2 linked regions of the Collimonas fungivorans genome follow. The protein of the gene in region 1 binds, or shares a complex with, the protein of each later gene. Links are inferred from orthologs where the notes say so. Each region holds a gene or a part of one and is shown in the gene's direction. Other genes may lie near its edges. The genes, in order: xseA and CFter6_RS04650.

Region 1 (10,369 bases):
ATGATCGGTCGCCACGATGACCTGCGCCGCACCGGACAGTGCAGCACGCTCGGCGGTGCGCACGATCATCGGCTTGCCGCCGATATCGGCCAGCGGCTTGTTAGGCAGCCGGGTAGACGCCAGCCGCGCCGGGATGATGACGGTGAAAGGCTTGCTCACGCTCACGCTCACGATAAACGCCGCCTACGCCGCAGGAGTTGCAGCCGGCGCGGCCGGGCTGCTCAGGTCGCGCGCCTGGTCGGCCCACATGATAGGGATGCCGTCGCGCACCGGGTAAGCCAGCTTGTCGGCAGAGCAAATCAGTTCCTGGGCTTTTTTGTCGTAATGCAGCGGACCTTTGCAGATCGGGCAAACGAGGATGTCAAGCAGTCGGGTGTCCACGGAGCTTCTCCAGAATTTGATGTATTTGACGAGACAACACGGCGTCGATCTGCGCCGTCACCGGAACCACCCAGATGCGCGGATCGTTCCTGATGCTGTCTATTTGCCGACATTTTACTGCATCCTTTTCAGTTATCAGGATGATCTCGGCCTGGAGTGCTGCAAACGGGTTGTCGGAAAAATCATGATGATCAGGCAAAGCCAGCGCTTCGAAGCGCAATCCGGCCGCCGTCAGCATCGAAAAAAACCGCTGCGGATTGCCGATGCCGGCGGCGGCGGCAAGCCGCAAGCCCGGGTCTTGCAGGCTGGCCAGCGGCCTGGTCCGGCTCGGGTCGCCCAGCTGCTCGGCCTGCTCACCCACCAGCTGCATGCGGATCGCCGAGGCCGGCATGGCAGCCGGCATGGTTGCCGCATTCACCACGGTAAAGTCGCGGCGGCGGCTGGCCGGTTCGCGCAGCGGCCCGGCCGGCAGCAGCCAGCCGTTGCCGGCGCCGCGTGCGTCGAACAGCACGATTTCGATGTCGCGCTGCAAACGGTAGTGCTGCAGACCGTCGTCCGACAGGATCAGGTTGACTTCGGGGTGCGCCTGCAGCAGCGCTTCGGCGGCAGCCACCCGGTTGCGGCCCACTACCACTGGACATTGCGCGCGGGCGGCGATCAGCAAAGGCTCGTCGCCTGCTTCGGCCGCCAGCGATGCCGCATTTACATGTTGCACGGCTGGCTGGCCGTCGCCGGACTGCGCGGCATAACCGCGCGAGATCACGCCCGGCACGTAACCGGCCTGGCGCAGCGCCTGCACCAGCCAGATCGTCAGCGGCGTCTTGCCGGTGCCGCCGACAAAGATGTTGCCGACCACGATCACCGGCACCGGCAGGCGCGTGCTGGCCTGCCAGCCGGCCGCGTACAGACGGCGGCGCAGTGCCGCCACCAGCCCGAACAACAGCGACAGCGGCCATAGCAGACATGCCAGCAAACCGCGCCGCTGCCAGGCAGCGCTCAGGACCGATTCCAGCGAAGATTTATTTGTGGCCACTAGTCTGGGCAGCAAACGTGATCTTGTCGAAACCAGCCAGGCGCGCCGCTTCCAGTACATTGATCACGGTCTGGTGAGTAGCCATGGCATCGGCGTTGATGATCACCACAGGGTCGCCCTTGGCGCCGTCGGCCTGCACCGCATTCTTCAGGTCGAGCGCCAGCGATGCCGCATCCTTGGACGATACCTGGACATTGTTGACCGCGTACTGCCCTTGCGGACTGACAGCGACGTTGATCTCCTGCGGCTGCACCACTGCCTTGTCGGCGTCAGCCGTCGGCAAGGTGATTTGCAGCGCGGTGAATTTGCTGTAGCTGGTGGTCACCATCAGGAAAATGACGATTACCAGCAAGACGTCGATAAACGGAATCAGGTTGATTTCCGGGTCGTCGCGACCCTTGCCTTTGCGGAAGTTCATTTGCGTGCGCCGTGAACGGTATCGACAAATTTTACAGCCTGCTGCTCCATGTCAACCACGAAGCCATCGACCAGCGCGCGGAAATGGCGGTAGAAAATCAGCGCCGGCATGGCGATCGCCAGGCCGAAGCCGGTGTTGTACAAGGCTACCGAAATGCCGTGGCCCAGCTGCGCAGGGTCGGCGCCGGCGCCGTTGGTCGCGCCAAAGATTTCAATCATGCCGACCACGGTGCCGAACAAGCCCATCAGCGGCGCCAGCGAGGCAATCGTGCCGAGCGTAGTCAGGAACCGCTCCAGTTCATGGGCGGTAGCCTGGCCAGCTTCTTCGATCGACTCTTTCATCAGGTCGCGCGGCGCATCGACGTTGCGCAGGCCGGCAGCCAGCACCCGGCCCAGCGGCGAATTGGTTTCCAGGTTGGTCAGGACTTCCTTATTGACCTTGCCGTTGTGATAAACCCGTATCACTTCCTGCAGCAGCTGCGGCGGCAGGATGCGCGGCCGGCGCAGGTAAACCAGACGTTCGATAATCAATGCGGTGGCAATGATGGAGGCAATCAGCAACAGCCAGATCGGCCAGCCCGCAGCTTGAATAATGGCAAACAAAAGAAACTCCTTGGTGAAATCGCATTCAATATCGGCAAATGCGGATGAGGGGTTCATCAGCATGGATGCAGAATGTAACTTGTTGAAGGCTTGTGAGCAAGGGCGACAAGCGTTGCGGGACGGAAATTTTTACGCTTAATTTGACCGCGGCTAAGCGACACTGCAAGTTCCACACATTTTATGTGAACAAGATTGTGGACAAGTGCCGGACTCGGATGCGAAGTCCATGATTTCAAAGGATTTTTTTGCGCTGCTTGAAAAACGTGCAAATTTTATCCATCCGCCTTGGCGAAACGGCCGGCCTCCGCAAGAAAATGTTGCACGGCCGGCAGCGTGTCCGTCTGCCGGCACACCAAGGTCAACGGCGCGCTGAATCCGCCGCCGCTTTCAAGCAGGCGGCAATACGCCACCTGGTCGGTGTGGAAGCCATTCATGGATGCCGGCACAACGGAAATACCAACACCTGAGGCAACCAGGCAGATATTGGTCAGCATGCGGTCGACTTCGACAGCGATCTTGGGCGAGAATCCGGCGCGCACGCAGGCATCGATAAAATTGGAATACATGCCGGTAGCTCCCGGGTTGCGGACCATGATGAACTGTTCGTCGCGCAATGACTTCAGGGAAATTGCCGGCATGCCCTTTTTTGGCCGCTTTTGCAAAAGCGCATGTCCGACGGGCAGGACCAGCAGCATTTCTTCGTCAAGCAGACGGTGGAACGCCAAACCGGGAGGACGGCTGACCGGCATGCGCAGGAAGCCGAGGTCAAGCTTTCCCGAGGCGATCGCGCTGGTCAGTTCCGCCGCATTGCCTTCGCTGAATTTGACGGCGACGCCGGGCTTTGCCGCGCGGTGCGCCCGCAGGATCTCTGGGATCAAGGGATGCGCCGCAGCCGAGCTGGTGAACCCTACCGAAATGATGCCTTCGATCCCGCTTGCCGCACGCACCGCACGCTGCGCGCCCTGGGCGACATTTGCCAGGATAGCCTTCGCCTCGTGCAAAAACACCTCGCCGCCGATGCTGAGGTCGACGCCTTTCGGATGCCGGTGGAACAGCGCAAATCCCAATTCGGTCTCCAGCATGCGGATCTGCTGGCTGAGCGGGGGCTGCTGCATGTTCAACCGTTTCGCCGCACGCGTGAAATTCCCCTCCTCGGCAACAATCACAAAATAACGCAAATGCCTCAATTCCATGATGCCCTCAATGCACTACAGCGATACATATAAAGTATGGAGATGCCGTTTTTATTATATTTTACATTGACCTGCCGCCCTCTTATTATCAGTGGCGTAATCACATCGGCAATTTCAACGGGACTTTGACATGGACAACATAAAACGGCGGACCTTGTTAGGAATGGGCGTGCTGGGAGCATCGGCGCTGATCGCCCCGCGCGTGCTTTACGCCGCATCCTCATCCGCGGAACAACATGAGATCCCGCTCTGGTCCAAACCGCCTGGAGGCAATGGCCCCGACGGACCGGAACGGACCAATGCCAAAGGCTCGGTCACCAACATCTCCCGTCCGCGCCTGGTGGTCTATCGTCCCGAACGGCCTGACGGCAGCGCTGTACTGGTGATTGCCGGCGGCGGTTATGGGCATATCGAACGAGGAAGCGAAAGCATCCCGGCAGCCCAGTGGCTGCAATCGCTTGGCGTCACCGTATTCGAACTGGTCTATCGTTTGCCCGGCGAAGGCTGGTCAAACATTGCGCCGTTCCAGGATGGCCAGCGCGCCATGCGCCTGATCCGGGCACTGGCGCCGAAATATGAACTGGCGACCAACCGCATCGGGATACTCGGCTTTTCCGCCGGCGGCCATCTGGCGGGAACCACGGCGGCAGAACCGGATGCCCGGCGCTACCAGGCCATCGATGCGGCCGATCAATTTTCCGCGCGCCCCGATTTCGCCGGATTGATCTATCCTGTGCTCACCTTCATGCCACCCTACGACAACACGCGTTCGCGCCGTGAAATCATCGGCAAAAACCCGGATCTTGCAGCCAGCGAAGAATTCTCGGTGGAACGGCACGTTACCAGCGGCATGCCGCCGACCTTCCTGGCGCAGGCTGCGGACGATCCGATTGCGCCGATCCAGAACAGCCTGCTGATGTTCAATGCGCTCAAGGCCGCGCAGATCCCGGCGGAAATGCATGTGTTCCAGGATGGCGGACATGGCTGGGGGCTGGGGAAACCGGATAGCCAGCCGCGTGCCTGGCCCGGCTTGTTCGAATCCTGGACTGCACATAACGGCTGGATAAAAAAAGCCTGACACCGGACCCGGCGCCTTCAATGCAGAGTTCCACACATATTATGTGAACAAGATTGTGGACAAGTACTTAACTCGAAACTTAAGCCGATGATTTGAAAGGTTTTTTTGGCGCTGCATGAAAAACGTGCAGTATCGTCGGACGCCACACCAGCAAAGTTCTCCACAGTTTTTGGGGATAACTTTGTGCACAAGCGCACTGGATTCACGAGAAGTCCTTGATTGGAAACGCCTTTTCACAACTGTTGGCGGCAGGTGCAAAGGCACCTCAAACAGCGGTTTACGGAGGGCGATGACGATTTCGACGGATCTTTTGTAGCCGCTTTGCCATGATCCCACCCATGGATATCCACAAGCCTCGGCTCATCCACAGTTACCCACAGAATTTGTGGATAAGCTTGTGCGCAAGCACACTGCAATCCGGGCAAGCCTTTGATTTGTTTCGCTTTTCCATTGATGATCAGCGACCGTGCTTTACAATGGCAAACTCCAGCAAATCACGCGCCAATAAAGAACCCCGGAAAGCCCGTATGAATTTCTCCAGCGACACCGACCTCCGTTCCAGCGGACCGCCAGTACTGACGGTTTCCGCCTTGAATCAAGCCGTGGCGCGTTTGCTGGAACGCAGCTTCCCGCTGGCCTGGGTGGCAGGCGAGATATCGAATTTCAAAAGCTACGCTTCCGGCCACTGGTACTTCACCTTGAAAGACGATACGGCGCAAGTGCGCGGCGTGATGTTCAAGGGCCGCGCCCAGCATGCAGGTTTCACCCCGCGCGACGGCGACAAGGTGGAAGTGCGGGCGCTGGTGACGCTGTACGCTGCGCGCGGCGACTACCAGCTCAACGTCGAAGCGATCCGGCGCGCCGGCGTCGGCAACCTGTACGAAGCGTTCTTGCGCCTGAAAGAAAAACTCAATGCGGAAGGCTTGTTCGATCCGGCCCGCAAACGGCCGCTGCCGCCATTCGCCCGCACCATAGGCATCGTCACCAGCCTGCAGGCGGCGGCGCTGCGCGATATCCTGAGCGCCCTGGCGCGGCGTGCGCCGCATGTGCGCGTGATCCTTTATCCGACCCCGGTCCAGGGCGACGGCGCGGCGGAGAAAATCGCGCGCGCCATCAATACCGCTGCCGCGCGCGCCGAATGCGATCTGCTGCTGGTGTGCCGCGGCGGCGGCAGCATCGAAGATTTATGGTCGTTCAATGACGAAGCGGTAGCGCGCGCCATCGTCGCCGCGCCCATGCCGGTGATTTCCGGGGTCGGCCATGAAACCGACTTCACGATTGCCGATTTTGCCGCCGACCTGCGCGCCGCCACCCCGACCGCCGCCGCCGAACTGGCGACAGTGCCACGCGCCGAATGGCTGGCGACGCTAGAGACGCATGCTGACGACCTGACCCGCGCCCTGCGCCGGCGGCTGGCTGAAACCAGCCAGACCCTGGATTGGCTGAGCCGGCGCCTGAGCAGCCCGGCCACCACCATCGCCCACGAGCGGGTCAAGCTGCAAAGCCTGCAAACCAGGCTGCTGCACGCCACCCGTATTCCGTTGACGCAATCGCGTCACGCGCTGCTGAACTTGCGCACCCGCTGGGCCGCGCAAATGCCCAGCACGATTGCACCGCGCATCGCGCTGCTGGAACAGGGCCGACGCCTCAACGGCGCGCTGGCGGCGCAAAACCGCGATCGCCGCCAGGCATTGGCAGCGCTCAATGCGCAGCTGGAACTGCTGAATCCGCAACGCACGCTGGAACGCGGCTACGCCATCGTTTCGGACGCCAAGGGCCATGTGATCCGGACGCCGCAGGCGCTGCAGCCGCGCCACGTGATCACCGTGCAGCTGGCCGAAGGCAGCGCCCAGGTCGGCATAGACAGCGTGCAGGCGACGCTGGATTGAACGGATGTTTTTTTGTGATGCAAGTCACATAGCGGATCGAATAAAAGCGCAAGCATGCTGCATGGAATAGCTAAGCGCTTTACAATAGCTCTCTCCAGAATCTGTTCACGGCACTAGATGTATAGGCAACAGCTTCTTTGTAATTCCAATAAAACTATAGAAAGGACGCACCATGGCACACACACTCCCGCCTCTCCCGTACGATCTGGACGCACTGGCTCCGCACATCTCCAAGGAAACCTTGGAATTCCACTATGGTAAGCATCACCAGACTTATGTGACCAACCTGAACAACCTGGTTCCGGGCACAGAATTCGAAAACGCTACCCTGGAAGAAATCGTCAAGAAATCGTCCGGCGGCATTTTCAACAATGCGGCGCAGATCTGGAACCATACGTTCTACTGGCACAGCCTTTCGCCACAAGGTGGCGGCGCACCAACCGGCGCATTGGCAGATGCGATCAATGCAAAATGGGGTTCGTTCGACAATTTCAAGACTGAACTGACCAAGACCGCAGTCGGCACTTTCGGCTCCGGCTGGGCATGGCTGGTGAAGAATGCTGACGGTTCGCTCGGCCTGGTGTCGACTTCGAATGCAGCCACTCCGCTGACCACCGACGCCAAGCCGCTGATTACTGTCGACGTCTGGGAACATGCTTACTACATCGACTACCGCAACGCCCGTCCAAAATACCTGGAAGCATTCTGGGCATTGGCGAACTGGGAATTTGCTTCGAAGAATTTCGCATAAGCAAATTCGTAAATATCGATAAACACTTTATCGACATTGCAAAAATAGCGCCGCTTACCGCCGGCGCTATTTTTTTTATCTGCAAGCCAAATCGGCTAAAGTTGCTCAGGCTTCGCGATCGCCCGCCACAACATCCTGAACAGCGCATTCGCCTGCAACGCCAGCGGCTCTTTTTCGCCGCGCATGGTGTGCATGTGCACCAGCCTTTCCAGGATGCCGATGAAATAGTCCAGCAGGATTTTTTCATCCACTTCATCGGTCAGCACGCCTTGCGCCCTGCCGTCGGTCAGGGTCTTCATCAGCACTTCCATCATTTCCGGCTGGCGGAAAGTACGGTCGCGCCCCCATGCGCTGATCTGCAGCGAACTCATGATGAGCTGGCTGACCTTGGGGTTGCGGTCGAAAAAATCCAGCACTACCCAGAACACCTTGCGCAGTTTGTCCTGGCAGCTCTCGATGCCTTGCAGGTGATCGAGCATGCGCGAAGCCAGCGTGCCTAGCCAGGTTTCCAGGCAGGCAAACAACAATGCTTCCTTGCTGCCGTAGTATTTATAGATGGTTTGCAGGGAGACGCTGGCGGCGCTGGCGATCTCACCGTAGGCGACGCTATGGAATTCGCGTTCTGAAAACAGGTCCAGCACGGCGTTTTCTATCCTCTGCCTGATCAAGGGCTTGAGCAAGGCGCGGTCCAATATGATTTTCTGTTTTTCCGAAGCCATAAATTTTGTTATGGTTTTACCATATGTGTAATTAATATTACTACCAATACGACAATCAATTTCCGCTCGGATTTAGAGTGGCTTACCAATTGACGCCGGCCACTGCTTTAACTACAGTGGGCATTCAGGATGAATCAGCAGCAAGCTAAGTGTAATTTTAATTACTAGAACATACAAGCCGGAGACGCTATGACTGAAGCCTATATTTTCGATTCCGTGCGGACCCCGCGCGGCAAGGGCAAAAAAGACGGCAGCCTGCACCAGGTAACGCCGGTCAGCCTGCTGGCCCAGCTGCTGCAGGCGCTGGAGCAGCGCAACCGCCTCGATACTTCGCAGGTCGACGACGTCGTGCTCGGCTGCGTGACGCCGGTCGGCGAGCAAGGCGCCGATATCGCCCGCACCGCGGTGCTGTATGCCGGCTGGGACCAGTCGGTGGCGGGCGTGACACAATCGCGCTTTTGCGCCTCGGGCCTGGAATCGGTCAACCTGGCGGCGATGAAAGTCATGTCCGGCCAGGAGCAGCTGGTAGTGGCCGGCGGCGTCGAGAGCATGTCGCGCTGGGCCATGGGTTCGGACGGCGGCGCCTGGTTCATGGATCCGCGGGTCAACCAGGTCACCGGCTTCGCGCCGCAAGGCATAGGCGCCGACCTGATCGCGACGCTGGAAAATTTCTCGCGTAGCGACGTCGACAATTTTGCCCTGCAATCGCAGCAGAAAGCTGCGCGCGCCCGCGCCGAAGGCCGCTTCGGCAAATCGCTGGTCGCGGTCAAGGACCTGAATGGCCTGGTGGTGCTGGACCATGACGAATACATCCGCGCGCAAACCACTATCGAAAACCTGGCTGCGCTGAAACCCGCCTTCGAACAAATCGGCCAGATGGGTTTCGACGCCACTGCACTGCGCAAGTACACCACTGTCGAAAAGATCAACCATGTGCACCATGCCGGCAATTCTTCCGGCATCGTCGACGGCGCTGCGCTGGTGCTGGTCGGCAGCAAGGAGATGGGCCAGAAACTGGGCCTGAAGCCGCGCGCCAGGATCGTGGCGACTGCCGTCACCGGCTCGGAGCCGACCATCATGCTGACCGGCATCGCTCCGGCTGCGCGCAAGGCACTGGTCAAGGCCAAGATGTCAGCCAAGGATATTGACCTGTTTGAAATCAATGAAGCGTTTGCCGCAGTGGTGATGCGCGCCATGCGCGACCTGGAGATCGACCCGGAACGGGTCAACGTCAATGGCGGCTCGATCGCCATGGGCCATCCGCTGGGCGCAACCGGCGCCATGATCCTCGGCACCGCGCTCGACGAACTGGAGCGCAGCGGCAAGAAGACTGCCCTGATCTCGCTGTGCGTGGGCGGCGGCATGGGCATCGCCACCATCATTGAACGTGTCTAACAGACTGGAAGACTGGATCAGATCATGAGCGTAAATTTTCAGAAAGACAGCGACAATATCGTAACCTTGACCCTGGACATGCCGGGGCGTTCGATGAATGTATTGAATGAAGCGCTGACCGCGCCGTTCATGGAAGCGATTGCCGCCATCGAAGCCGACCCGGCCGTCGCTGGCGTCATCATCACCTCGGGCAAGGCGGATTTCGTGGCCGGCGCCGATATCGAAAAACTGTTCCAGATCACCGATGCACAAGCAGCCTTCGACCTGGTGCAGGAATTCAAAGGTTTCCTGCGCCGCCTCGAATCATGCGGCCGGCCGGTAGTGGCCGCGCTGAACGGCACCGCGCTGGGCGGCGGACTGGAGCTGGCGCTGGCCTGCCATCACCGCATCGCCATCAACAATCCGAAAGCCAAGTTCGGCCTGCCGGAAGTCAAGCTCGGCCTGCTGCCGGGCGGCGGCGGCACGCAACGCCTGCCGCGCATGATCGGCATCCAGGGCGCGCTGCAGCTGATGTTGGAAGGCAAAGAGCTGCGCGCCGAAGAAGCGCTGCAGCAAGGCATCGTCCAGGAACTGGCGAGCGACAAGGAGGACTTGCTGGCCAAAGCCAAGGCTTGGTGTCTGGCCAATCCCAAGGCCAAACAGCCGTGGGACGACAAGAAATTCCGCTGGCCCGGCGGCGACTCGCGCAGCCCGGGCAACGGCCAGCTGTGGGCGATCGCGCCGTCCATGGCAAGCGCCAAGACCCATGGCAATTATCCGGCGGCGACCAACATCATGAGCTGCGTATTCGAAGGCGGCATCGTCGATTTCGATACCGGCTGCGAAATCGAATCGCGCTATTTCGTCAACTGCGCCTTGTCACCGGTCGCCAAGAACATGATCGGCAGCTTGTGGTTCCAGCTGAACGCCA
Region 2 (10,522 bases), 570 kb from region 1 along the record:
TATCTTGCGATTGCGCCGAATTTGTTCAAGCGCCAGGGCGATCCGGCGGCTTTCGCATCCATCCCGGAACTGTACGTAAACGTGATTTCCAAAGTGCCGGACGACCAGGTGCTGGGCGATCTCGATGCCTGCGTGGCCTGGGCCAAGAAAAATGGCGGCAATGTCAACAAGCTGGCGGTCACCGGTTTTTGCTGGGGCGGCCGCATCACTTGGCTATACGCCAGCCACAACCCCAAGGTCAAGGCTGCCGCGGCGTGGTACGGCGGCCTGGTCAGGGGGAAGGACCCTGAAGGCAAGACAGAGGCCGAGATCAAGGCATTGACGCCGAAGCAGCCGGTCGACATCGCAGCAACCTTGAAAGTGCCGGTGCTGGGTTTGTACGGCGCCAAGGACCAGGGCATTACGCAAGACCATGTGGCGCAGATGAAGGCGGCGCTGGCCAAGGGCAGCAGCAAGTCGGAGATCGTGGTGTATCCGAATTCCGGCCATGCGTTCAACGCCGATTACCGGCCCAGTTATGTCGAGGCGGATGCAAAAGACGGCTGGAAGCGTGTTCTGGCCTGGTTCAAGGAACATGGCGCGAGCTGATGCCCGCGCCTGTATCTGGACGCCTGCCGTCCAGATAGAGCGATATTTGCCGGCTGCCACCGAGTCCCGATAAACAGCTGATTTTGCTGAAATACGTTTGCTGAAATGCAGCAGCTGTGCTTTAATTTGCAACCTTGTTGCATGTAAAGCTGTTTGCCGGAGCAAAAAAATTAATTCCACACTCGTTTCAATCCTCCTGGCGACCATGATCGCCGGCCTCTTCAGCATTACCGCTGCAGCCGTTTTTTCGTTCGCGCTGCTGTCCAAGATGGTCGAGCGCATGGTCAGCCTGTCGGTCGGCATCATGCTGGCGACTTCCTTGCTGCACGCCTTGCCGGAAGCCTTCGAATCGAAGGCGGACAACCATACGCTGTTCGCCGTGCTGCTGGGCGGCCTGCTGGCGTTTTTTGTGCTGGAAAAGTTCGCCATCCTGCGCCATTCGCACCATCACGAGGACGACGGCCACGGCCATCACCACGGGCATGACAAGAAAGAGGCGGGCAAAGCCGGCTGGATGATCCTGGTGGGCGACGGCTTGCACAATTTTACCGACGGCATCCTGATCGCCGCGGCCTTCCTGGCCGATCCGCACTTGGGCCTGATCACCGGCCTGGCCATCATCGTGCATGAGATACCGCAGGAAATCGGCGATTTCATCGTGCTGCTCAACGCCGGTTTTTCGCGCACCCGCGCTTATGTGTATAACCTGATCTGCAGCCTGATGGCGGTGGTGGGCGGCCTGCTCGGCTACTTTACGCTGGAGCGCGGCATGGAATGGATTCCCTACGTGCTGGTATTTGCTTCATCGGGCTTTATCTACATCGCCGTCAGCGACCTGATGCCGCAGATGCAGCGCCGGGCAACCCTGCGCGAAACCATTCCGCAGATACTGCTGATCGGGGCAGGCGTCGCCATCGTGCTGTTCCTGACGCGCCACGCCCACCATCATTAAATGTAGGGCGGCACATAGCGGTCACGCGTGGGCACAAAGGCGTGCCTACCCTACACGCCCTTGGCCATCGGCCGCTTCGGATCTGAGCACCACTCGCTCCATGATCCCGGATACAAGGCGGCGCCGTGCAAGCCGGCGATTTCCAGCGCCAGCAGGTTATGGCAGGCGGTGACGCCTGAACCGCATTGCATGACCGCAGCTTGCGGTTCGCTGATCAGGGCGCCGAATTCCTCATGCAATTGATGGCCGGGCTTGAAGCGGCCGTCCGCTTGCAGATTGTCTTTGAAGAAACGATTCTTGGCGCCGGGAATATGGCCGCCAACCGGGTCTATGGTTTCATTTTCTCCGCGAAAGCGGTCCGGCGCGCGGGCGTCGAGGATAGTCCGCCGCGGATTGGTCAGGTTGAGCAGGATGTCATGCGCATCGACGCTGCTGGTCAGCGCCGGCTTGGCGCTGATGTTGCCGGCCGCGGGCGCCGGCTCGGCAGTCGACAGGCTGCCCGCAGCCGCTTGCCAGGCCGCCAGGCCGCCGTCCAGCACCGCCGCCGAACTGTGGCCGATGGAGCGCAGCAGCCACCACAGGCGGGCGGCATACATGCCGCCCTGGGCATCGTAGGCGACGACCTGGGTATCGTCATTGATGCCCCATTGCCGCAGCGTTGCCAGCAGCGCATCTGTTTCAGGCAACGGATGGCGGCCCTTGAAGCTGCCGTCGGCCGCCTGCTTGGCGCCGGACAGGTCGCGGTCGAGATTGGCGAAACGGGCTCCGGGAATATGGCCGGCATCATATGCCGTCCTGCCGGCGGCGGCATCCACCAGGTCGTGGCGGCAGTCGAGGATGACCCAGTTGGGGTTCTGCGCATTCTGCAGCAAGTTCGCGGCAGAAATCAGCGTCTGGTAGGGATGGGCTTGAGACATGGCATTCCTTTTATCAAGTGTGTGTCAGGTGATGCAGGGCAACGCTCGGCAGTTCATCAAGGGTCGGGCCAGGCGCCCCCGTCTGGGCGACCCCGTCTAGGCGACCCCGTTTAGCCAGCCACTGGTTTTTCCTCATGCAAGGAGCTGAGCGGACGCGCCTTCTTTTGATTATAAAACGTTGCCAGCAAACCGCTTATAAGGATTACGGCGGTGCCAAGCCAGCCGCGCCAGTCCATCTGGTCGTGCCAGATAAGGATGCCCCATATGCTGGAAAAGACAATGCCGGTGTATTGCAGGTTTGCGGTCAGTAGCGGGTTGCCAAGGCGGTAGGCGCGTGTCATGGCCATCTGGGCCAAGGTGGCCGACAGGCTCAGCGTAATCAGCAAGGCCAGGCCTTGCGCGCTATGCGCATGCCAGAGCGGGATGCCGCCGCCGGATAGCAAGATGCTGCCGGCCAGGCCAGCGAGGGCGCTGGTGCTTGAAAAATAGAACACCACCCGATACTCCGGTTCGCCCAGTTTGCCCAGGCGCCGCACCTGCAGGTAAGCCACGGCGGACAGCAGGCCGGATGCCAGCGCGATCATGCCGCCGGTGGTCTGGTCGGCGTCGAACGATGGCCGCAGCAACAGCATCACGCCGATGAAGCTGAGCAGGATGGTGAACGCCATGCCCCATTCGAAACGGCTGTTGCCGCGCCACCAGGCGGCGCCGAACAGGATTGCCGCCAGCCATATCGAGGAAGTGTAGTTGAGGGTGGTGGCGGTCGCCACCGGCAGCAGGCTGAAGGAATAGAACCACAGCGACAGGGCAATCACGCCGATCACGCCGCGCCACAGGTGCTGGCGCGGCATGGGGGTCTTCAGGGTGCCGCCTTTCAGCAGGATCAGGACGACGATGAACAGCATGCCGATCAGGCCGCGGCTCAGTACGATTTCGGCGATGGAGTAGTGGTCGGAGGCGAGCTTGACGCAGACTCCCATGATGGAAAACATGAGACTAGCGAACAGCATCCAGAGTGATTGCATGGGGCGGGAATGAAGTAGAAGAGCGGTGTTGCTATTCTGACTGATTCTGGTCGCAGTGCATGCCCGTGGCGCTAAATAATGACAAAGGGCCGGGGTTTGTGCGCTTCAGCATGCGCACTGACCCCGGCCCCGTTTCCGATCCGGAAATGCTTAGACCAGGCCGTCCTGGCTCCGGTACCACTCGTGGAAATGCTGCATGCCGTCTTCCATCGGCGACTGGTAAGGGCCGACTTCATTGACGCCGCGCTCCATCAGGATGCGCCGTCCGGCATCCATGCGCAATGCAATTTCATCATCTTCGACGCAGGTTTCCATGTATGCGGTGCGTTCCGCCTCGACCATTTCGCGTTCGAACAGCGCAATTTCCTCGGGGTAGTAGAACTCGACCACATTGGTGGTCTTTTGCGGACCGCGCGGCCACAGCGTCGACACCACCAGGACATGGGGATACCACTCGACCATGATGTTGGGATACAAGGTCAGCCAGATCGCGCCGAACTTCGGCGGTTCGCCGTTGTTGAACTTGAGCACTTGCTCTTGCCACTTCTTGTATGCCGGCGAGCCGGATTTCGCCAGGCCGTGGTTGACGCCCACGGTCTGCACGCTGTAATCCTTGCCGAATTGCCATTCCAGGTCGTCGCAGCTGACAAAGCTGCCGAGGCCCGGATGGAACGGTTCGACGTGATAGTCCTCCAGGTAAACCTCGATAAAGGTTTTCCAGTTGTAGTCGCATTCGTGGACTTCGACATGGTCGAACAGGTAGCCGCTGAAATCGAGATCCTTGGCCACGCCCAGTTGTGCCAGCTTTTCGCCGACATGGAAGGCGTTTTGCTCAAACAGCAAGCCGTTCCAGTTTTGCAAGGGCGTCCTGGACAGGTTCATGCACGGCGTTTCGCCGAAATGCGGCGCGCCTATCAGTTCGCCCTTGAGGTCATAAGTCCAGCGATGCAGCGGACAGACGATATTGCGGGCATTGCCGCGGCCGTCGAACATTTTTGCCTGCCGATGGCGGCAGACATTGGATACCAGCTCAATCCCCTGGGGATTGCGCACCAGCATGCGGCCTTCGTTTTCAGAAGCCAGCGTGGCGTAATCACCGACGTTGGGCACCATCAGTTCATGGCCGACGTAACGTGGGCCATTCTGAAACAATTGCTGGATTTCGCGCTTTAACAGCGCTTCGTCAAAGTAGACGTTGACCGGAAGTTGCGCATCGGAGCGCGCGAGCTTGGTTATAGAAGCCAGATCGGACATCCCTCCACCCCCAAATGTGTTGTATCAACCTAAGAGAGAAAGAATCCGCAAAAACCTGTGTTCAAATAATATGAAACGGAAATTTTGGACAGAACCGAGGATTATCCCATAAAAATGCCGGTTTTGGCGCTGTTTTACGCTTTTTATCCAGATACAGCCCTCGAATTTCAACGGCTTATAGAGCTTTGCTCTAAAATAGCGAACTAAACTATTTATAGCCACTATGCCAAAAAATCCGATTTCCGCCAGCAGCCCTGCATCGTTTGAACAAGCGATGGCCGAGCTGGAGCAACTGGTCGCCCAAATGGAAGCTGGCGAGTTGCCGCTGGAAGCATCCGTCGCCGCCTATAAACGAGGATCGGAGCTGGTCAAGTTTTGCGCCGTGCAACTCGAAAAGGTCGACAGCCAGGTCAAAGTGCTGGAAGGCGACATGCTCAAGCCGTTTGCCGGCGAAGCTTTGAAAGACCATAGCAGCGGGGCCGACGAATGACCGCGGCGCAATTGTCAAACCCGGCATCCAGCCTGGCCCCGGAGCCGGCTTTCGCCGCCTGGATGCGGCAGGTGCAGCTTGATATGGAAGTTGCTCTTGGGCAGTTTTTGCCGGCCGAAACCGGCATCCCGACCAGGCTGCACCAGGCCATGCGTTATGCCGTGCTGGATGGCGGCAAACGGGTCCGTCCCTTGCTGGTATTTGCCGCCGGGGAACTGTTTGCAACGCCAGCCGGCGTTGCCCAGCGCGCCGCCGCCGCAGTTGAAATGATCCACGCTTATTCACTGGTGCACGACGACATGCCTTGCATGGACGATGACGCCTTGCGCCGTGGCAAGCCTACCGTGCATGTGCAATACGATGAAGCGACCGCCCTGCTGGTGGGCGACGCCTTGCAGTCGCAAGCATTCGTGGTGCTGGCCGAAGCCGGCGCGGAAATCGGTGCGAAAATTGATTCGGCGCGCCAGATCGTCATGCTGCGCCTGCTGGCGCAAGCCTCCGGCTCGCTCGGCATGTGCGGCGGCCAGGCGATCGACCTGGCCAGCGTCGGCCTCAACCTGTCGCTGACAGAACTGGAACAGATGCACAAGCTGAAAACCGGCGCTCTGCTGCGCGCTTCGGTATTGCTGGGAGCATGGGGTGGCAAGGCCTTGGTGCCGGCTGAAATCCAGGCGCTGGAAGCCTACGGCACCGCCATCGGCCTGGCGTTCCAGGTGGTGGACGATATCCTCGACGCGACCGCGGATTCCGCGACGCTGGGAAAAACCGCCGGCAAGGATGCCGCGCACAACAAGCCGACGTATGTCTCGATCCTGGGTTTGCCGGAATCGCAGGCGCTGGCAGAAAAATTACGCAACGACGCCCACCAGGCGCTTGCGATCTTTGGGAACAAGGCACGCCGCCTGCGTGAGCTGGCGGACTTGATCGTGCAACGCAAGGCTTAGAACAGAAGGCTTAGATATGGAATTACTCAACACAATCGACAGCCCGGCAGACCTGCGCAAACTGACGCGGGCGCAACTCAGGCCGCTGGCCGACGAGTTGCGCGAATTTGTCATCGAATCGGTGGCGCAGACCGGCGGCCACCTGTCGTCCAACCTGGGCACGGTGGAGCTGACGATCGCGCTGCATTACGTTTTCAACACGCCGGAAGACCGCGTGGTGTGGGATGTCGGCCATCAGACCTATCCGCACAAGATCCTGACCGGCCGCCGCGACCGCATGCACACGCTGCGGCAGCTTGACGGCATTTCCGGTTTCCCGCGCCGCAGCGAAAGCGAATACGACACCTTCGGCACCGCCCATTCGTCAACCTCGATTTCCGCCGTGCTGGGCATGGCGCTGGCCGCCAAGACCAAAGGCGAAACCGACCGTCACGCGATCGCCGTGATCGGCGACGGCGCGATGACTGCCGGCATGGTGTTCGAAGCCATGAATAACGCCGGCGTGTATGACGACATCAACATGCTGGTGATCCTGAACGATAACGACATGTCGATCTCGCCGCCGGTCGGCGCCCTGAACCGCTACCTGGCGCGCCTGATGTCGGGGCAGTTCTATGCCCAGGCCAAGAACGTCGGCAAATCGATATTGCCAGGCCCGATGCGGCAGCTGGCCAAGCGTTTCGAAGAACACGCCAAAGGCATGGTGGTGCCTGCCACCATGTTCGAAGAATTCGGTTTCAACTACATCGGCCCGATCGACGGCCACGACCTGGAATCGCTGATTCCGACCTTGCAGAACCTGAAGAACCTGAAGGGGCCGCAGTTCCTGCACGTGGTGACCAAGAAGGGCCAGGGCTACAAGCTGGCGGAAGCAGACCCGGTGCTGTATCACGGCCCGGGCAAGTTCAACCCGGCCGAAGGCATCAAGCCGGCCGCGGTCAGCAAGATGACCTACACCCAGGTATTCGGCGACTGGCTGTGCGACATGGCGGCGCAAGACGACAAGCTGATCGGCATCACCCCGGCGATGTCGGGCGGCTCCGGCCTGGATACGTTCGCCCAGCGTTTTCCGCAGCGCTTCTACGACGTCGGCATCGCCGAGCAGCATGCTGTCACTTTCGCTGCCGGCCTGGCTTGCGAAGGGCTGAAGCCGGTAGTGGCGATCTATTCGACTTTCTTGCAGCGCGCCTATGACCAGCTGATCCACGATGTCGCCCTGCAGAACCTGGACGTGACCTTTGCGCTCGACCGTTCCGGCCTGGTCGGCGCCGATGGCGCCACCCACGCCGGCAACTACGACATGGCGTATCTGCGCTGCATCCCCAACATGGTGGTGATGGCTGCGTCCGACGAAAACGAATGCCGCCAGATGCTGTCGACCGCGTATCACCATAACGGCCCGGCAGCGGTGCGTTATCCGCGCGGGGCCGGTATTGGCGCCGCCATTGTTCCGGAACTGACCACATTGCCTTTGGGTAAAGGCGAAATCAGGCGTCAAGGCCAGAGCGTAGCGATCCTGGCATTCGGTTCCATGCTGGCGCCTAGCGTGGCAGCGGGCGAACTGCTCGACGCCACGGTCGTCAACATGCGTTTCATCAAGCCGCTGGACGTCGAGCTGGTGCTGGAGCTGGCGCAAAGCCACGATGCGCTGGTCACGGTCGAGGAAGGCTCCATCATGGGCGGCGCCGGCTCCGCAGTAGCGGAAGCGCTGGCGGCGGCAGGATGCGTCAAGCCGCTCTTGAATCTGGGCTTGCCGGACCGATTTATAGACCATGGCGACGTCGGCCAGCTGCTGGCGCAATGCGGCCTGAATGCGGAAGGTATCGCCGCATCGATACGCCAGCGCTTCGGCAAGGACCAGCCGCGCCTGGTCGTCAACCAGAATTAAGCGGGCCTGGCCGCCTGCGCCGTTCTCAAGCAATTCAAGCAATTCCAGCCAGGACGCTGCTGCCGATCGAACGGCTGCTTCCAAGCCAGACTTATATCCAACCACCCCGGTTCTCCTGCCGAGCCTGCAGGCGAAGCGGGATCAGGCTGCTGCCGGCAGCCTTTCATTCAAAGGTTAAGCATGAATACTCGTGACCAGAATCTGACGATTCCAGACGTGCAAAGTAGCGTCGACACCCGCCACCTGGCGATCCAGCGCGTTGGCGTAAAAGGCGTGCGTTATCCGGTGACAGTGCGCACCGGAGCAACGGCGCAGCCAACCATCGGCAGCTGGAACATGTACGTGCATCTGCCGGAACAGCAGAAGGGCACCCACATGTCGCGTTTCATCGCCTTGCTGGAAGGCCTGGAAGGGCCGCTGGATGTCGCGTCGTTCGGCGATCTGATGCGCAAGATGGTGACCCTGCTGGACGCCGAGCGCGGCCGCATCGAGCTGACTTTCCCGTATTTCATCAACAAGACCGCGCCGGTTTCCGGCGTGCAGAGCCTGATGGATTACGAAGTGGGCCTGACCGGCGAGATCAGCCAGGGCCAGCTGGAAATCACGCTGAAAGTGCTGGTGCCGGTGACCAGCCTGTGCCCTTGCTCGAAGCAGATTTCTGCCTATGGCGCGCACAACCAGCGCTCGCACATCACCGTCAACGCGGTGCTGGACGGCGAGATCCAGGTCGACCAGCTGATCGCGAAGATCGAAGCGCAGGCATCTTGCGAACTGTTCGGCCTGCTGAAGCGGCCGGACGAAAAATACGTGACCGAGCGCGCGTATGAAAATCCGAAGTTCGTGGAAGACCTGGTGCGCGACGTGGCGGTGGCCCTGAACAATGAACCGCGCGTGCTGGCGTATGTGCTGGAAGCGGAAAATTTCGAGTCTATCCACAACCATTCGGCGTATGCATTGATCGAACACGACAAGCGCGGCAAATAAGCGCGATTGATGTAAAGCGGGCGGGATGATGCCGGTGGCGGCCTCATCCCTTTTTTTACGTGTCCCGCAACCTGTCCTTCTGCCACAACACATCGCTGCCGCCATCCGCGCGGTTCAATACCCGCGACAGCACGAACAGCAAGTCCGACAAACGGTTCACATACTGCCGCACTGCCTCATTCACCGTTTCACTCTTGCCCAGGCTGACGATGCTGCGTTCCGCGCGCCGGCAGACCGTGCGGCAGACATGCGCCAGCGCTGCCGGGCGGTTGCCGCCTGGCAGGATGAAATCCTTGAGCGGCGGCAGGCCGGCATTGTATTTTTCCAGCAGGTCGTCGAGCCGGGCCACCTGGGCCGCGCTGACCAGCGCATAACCGGGAATGCACAGTTCGCCGCCGAGATCGAACAGGTCGTGTTGTATCGATAACAATGCTTCGCGCAGTTCCGCGGCCAGTTGTTCGCACAGCAGCAGGCCCAGCTGCGAATTCAGCTCGTCGACATCGCCGATGGCCTGGATGCGCAGGCTGTCCTTGTCGGTGCGGCTGCCGTCGCCGAGGCCGGTGGTGCCCTTGTCGCCGGTGCGCGTGGCAATCTTTGAGAGTCGGTTACCCATGGTTTTCTGTGTTGATTCGGAGTGGAATGCGGGAGCTTGTACTTTACACCAGCAGAGCGCAGTCCCGCAGAGTAAAATTCAAAGGACAAGGAGACCTTCCAATGAATCACATAGCCGATCTAGCGGCCCAGAAGAAACCGTTGCCCGACGCCTTGCTTGCCACCCTCGGCACTCTGTTTGGCGAACGGTTCTCGACCACCATGGCGATGCGCGAACATCATGGCCGCGACGCCTCTTCGTATGATCCCATGCCGCCGGATGCCGTCGTGTTTGCCGAATCGACCGAAGAGGTCGCCGCTCTGGTCAAGCTGTGCAGCGAATACCAGGTCCCGGTGATTCCTTTCGGCAGCGGCACTTCGCTGGAAGGCCATGTGCTGGCCCTGCAAGGCGGGATTTCCATCGACCTGTCGCGCATGAACCGCCTGCTGGCGATCCATGCCGAAGACCTGACGGCGACGGTGCAGGCCGGCGTCACCCGCAAGCAGCTGAACCACGAAATCAAGGACAGCGGCCTGTTCTTTCCCATCGATCCTGGCGCCGACGCCTCGATCGGCGGCATGGCCGCAACGCGCGCCTCCGGCACCAACGCCGTGCGCTACGGCAGCATGCGCGAGAATACGCTGGCGCTGACGGTGGTGACCGCCGACGGCCGTATCATCAAGACCGGCACCCGCGCCAAGAAATCGGCGGCAGGCTACGACCTGACCCGCATCTTCGTCGGCAGCGAAGGCACGCTGGGCGTGATCACCGAAGTGACCGTCAAGCTCTATCCGCAACCGGAAGCCATTTCGGCCGCGGTCTGTTCGTTCCAGAACATCGCCGACGCCGTCAACGCCGTGATCCAGACCATACAGCTGGGCGTGCCGG

The links.
Region 2: the proteins of xseA (region 1) and CFter6_RS04650 are in contact, whole or in part, in a cryo-EM structure (PDB 8TXR), measured with the Escherichia coli proteins. The link is inferred for Collimonas fungivorans from one-to-one orthologs.

The regions. Positions count from the first base shown.
Region 1 is NZ_CP013232.1:1,641,515-1,651,883, reverse strand. What follows is about bases 4,597-7,413. They hold xseA (exodeoxyribonuclease VII large subunit), read left to right. Parts: upstream 4,597-5,232; coding sequence 5,233-6,594; downstream 6,595-7,413. Other genes in these bases: sodB (superoxide dismutase [Fe]), read left to right, coding at 6,767-7,345; CFter6_RS07085 (alpha/beta hydrolase), read left to right, coding at 4,597-4,705. In the rest of the region: kdsB (3-deoxy-manno-octulosonate cytidylyltransferase), read right to left, coding at 1-165; CFter6_RS07110 (Trm112 family protein), read right to left, coding at 184-381; lpxK (tetraacyldisaccharide 4'-kinase), read right to left, coding at 362-1,414; CFter6_RS07100 (ExbD/TolR family protein), read right to left, coding at 1,401-1,832; CFter6_RS07095 (MotA/TolQ/ExbB proton channel family protein), read right to left, coding at 1,829-2,434; CFter6_RS07090 (LysR family transcriptional regulator), read right to left, coding at 2,707-3,627; more of CFter6_RS07085, read left to right, coding at 3,758-4,596; CFter6_RS07070 (TetR/AcrR family transcriptional regulator), read right to left, coding at 7,441-8,064; CFter6_RS07065 (acetyl-CoA C-acetyltransferase), read left to right, coding at 8,254-9,459; CFter6_RS07060 (3-hydroxyacyl-CoA dehydrogenase NAD-binding domain-containing protein), read left to right, coding at 9,484-10,369. UniProt on the Escherichia coli protein: Bidirectionally degrades single-stranded DNA into large acid-insoluble oligonucleotides, which are then degraded further into small acid-soluble oligonucleotides.
Region 2 is NZ_CP013232.1:1,069,623-1,080,144, forward strand. What follows is about bases 3,623-6,592. They hold CFter6_RS04650 (exodeoxyribonuclease VII small subunit), read left to right. Parts: upstream 3,623-4,959; coding sequence 4,960-5,226; downstream 5,227-6,592. Other genes in these bases: CFter6_RS04645 (aromatic ring-hydroxylating oxygenase subunit alpha), read right to left, coding at 3,633-4,736; CFter6_RS04655 (polyprenyl synthetase family protein), read left to right, coding at 5,223-6,170; dxs (1-deoxy-D-xylulose-5-phosphate synthase), read left to right, coding at 6,187-6,592. In the rest of the region: CFter6_RS04625 (dienelactone hydrolase family protein), read left to right, coding at 1-588; CFter6_RS04630 (ZIP family metal transporter), read left to right, coding at 779-1,540; CFter6_RS04635 (sulfurtransferase), read right to left, coding at 1,591-2,457; CFter6_RS04640 (DMT family transporter), read right to left, coding at 2,568-3,482; more of dxs, read left to right, coding at 6,593-8,058; GTP cyclohydrolase FolE2, read left to right, coding at 8,239-9,042; CFter6_RS04670 (cob(I)yrinic acid a,c-diamide adenosyltransferase), read right to left, coding at 9,098-9,655; CFter6_RS04675 (FAD-binding oxidoreductase), read left to right, coding at 9,757-10,522. UniProt on the Escherichia coli protein: Bidirectionally degrades single-stranded DNA into large acid-insoluble oligonucleotides, which are then degraded further into small acid-soluble oligonucleotides.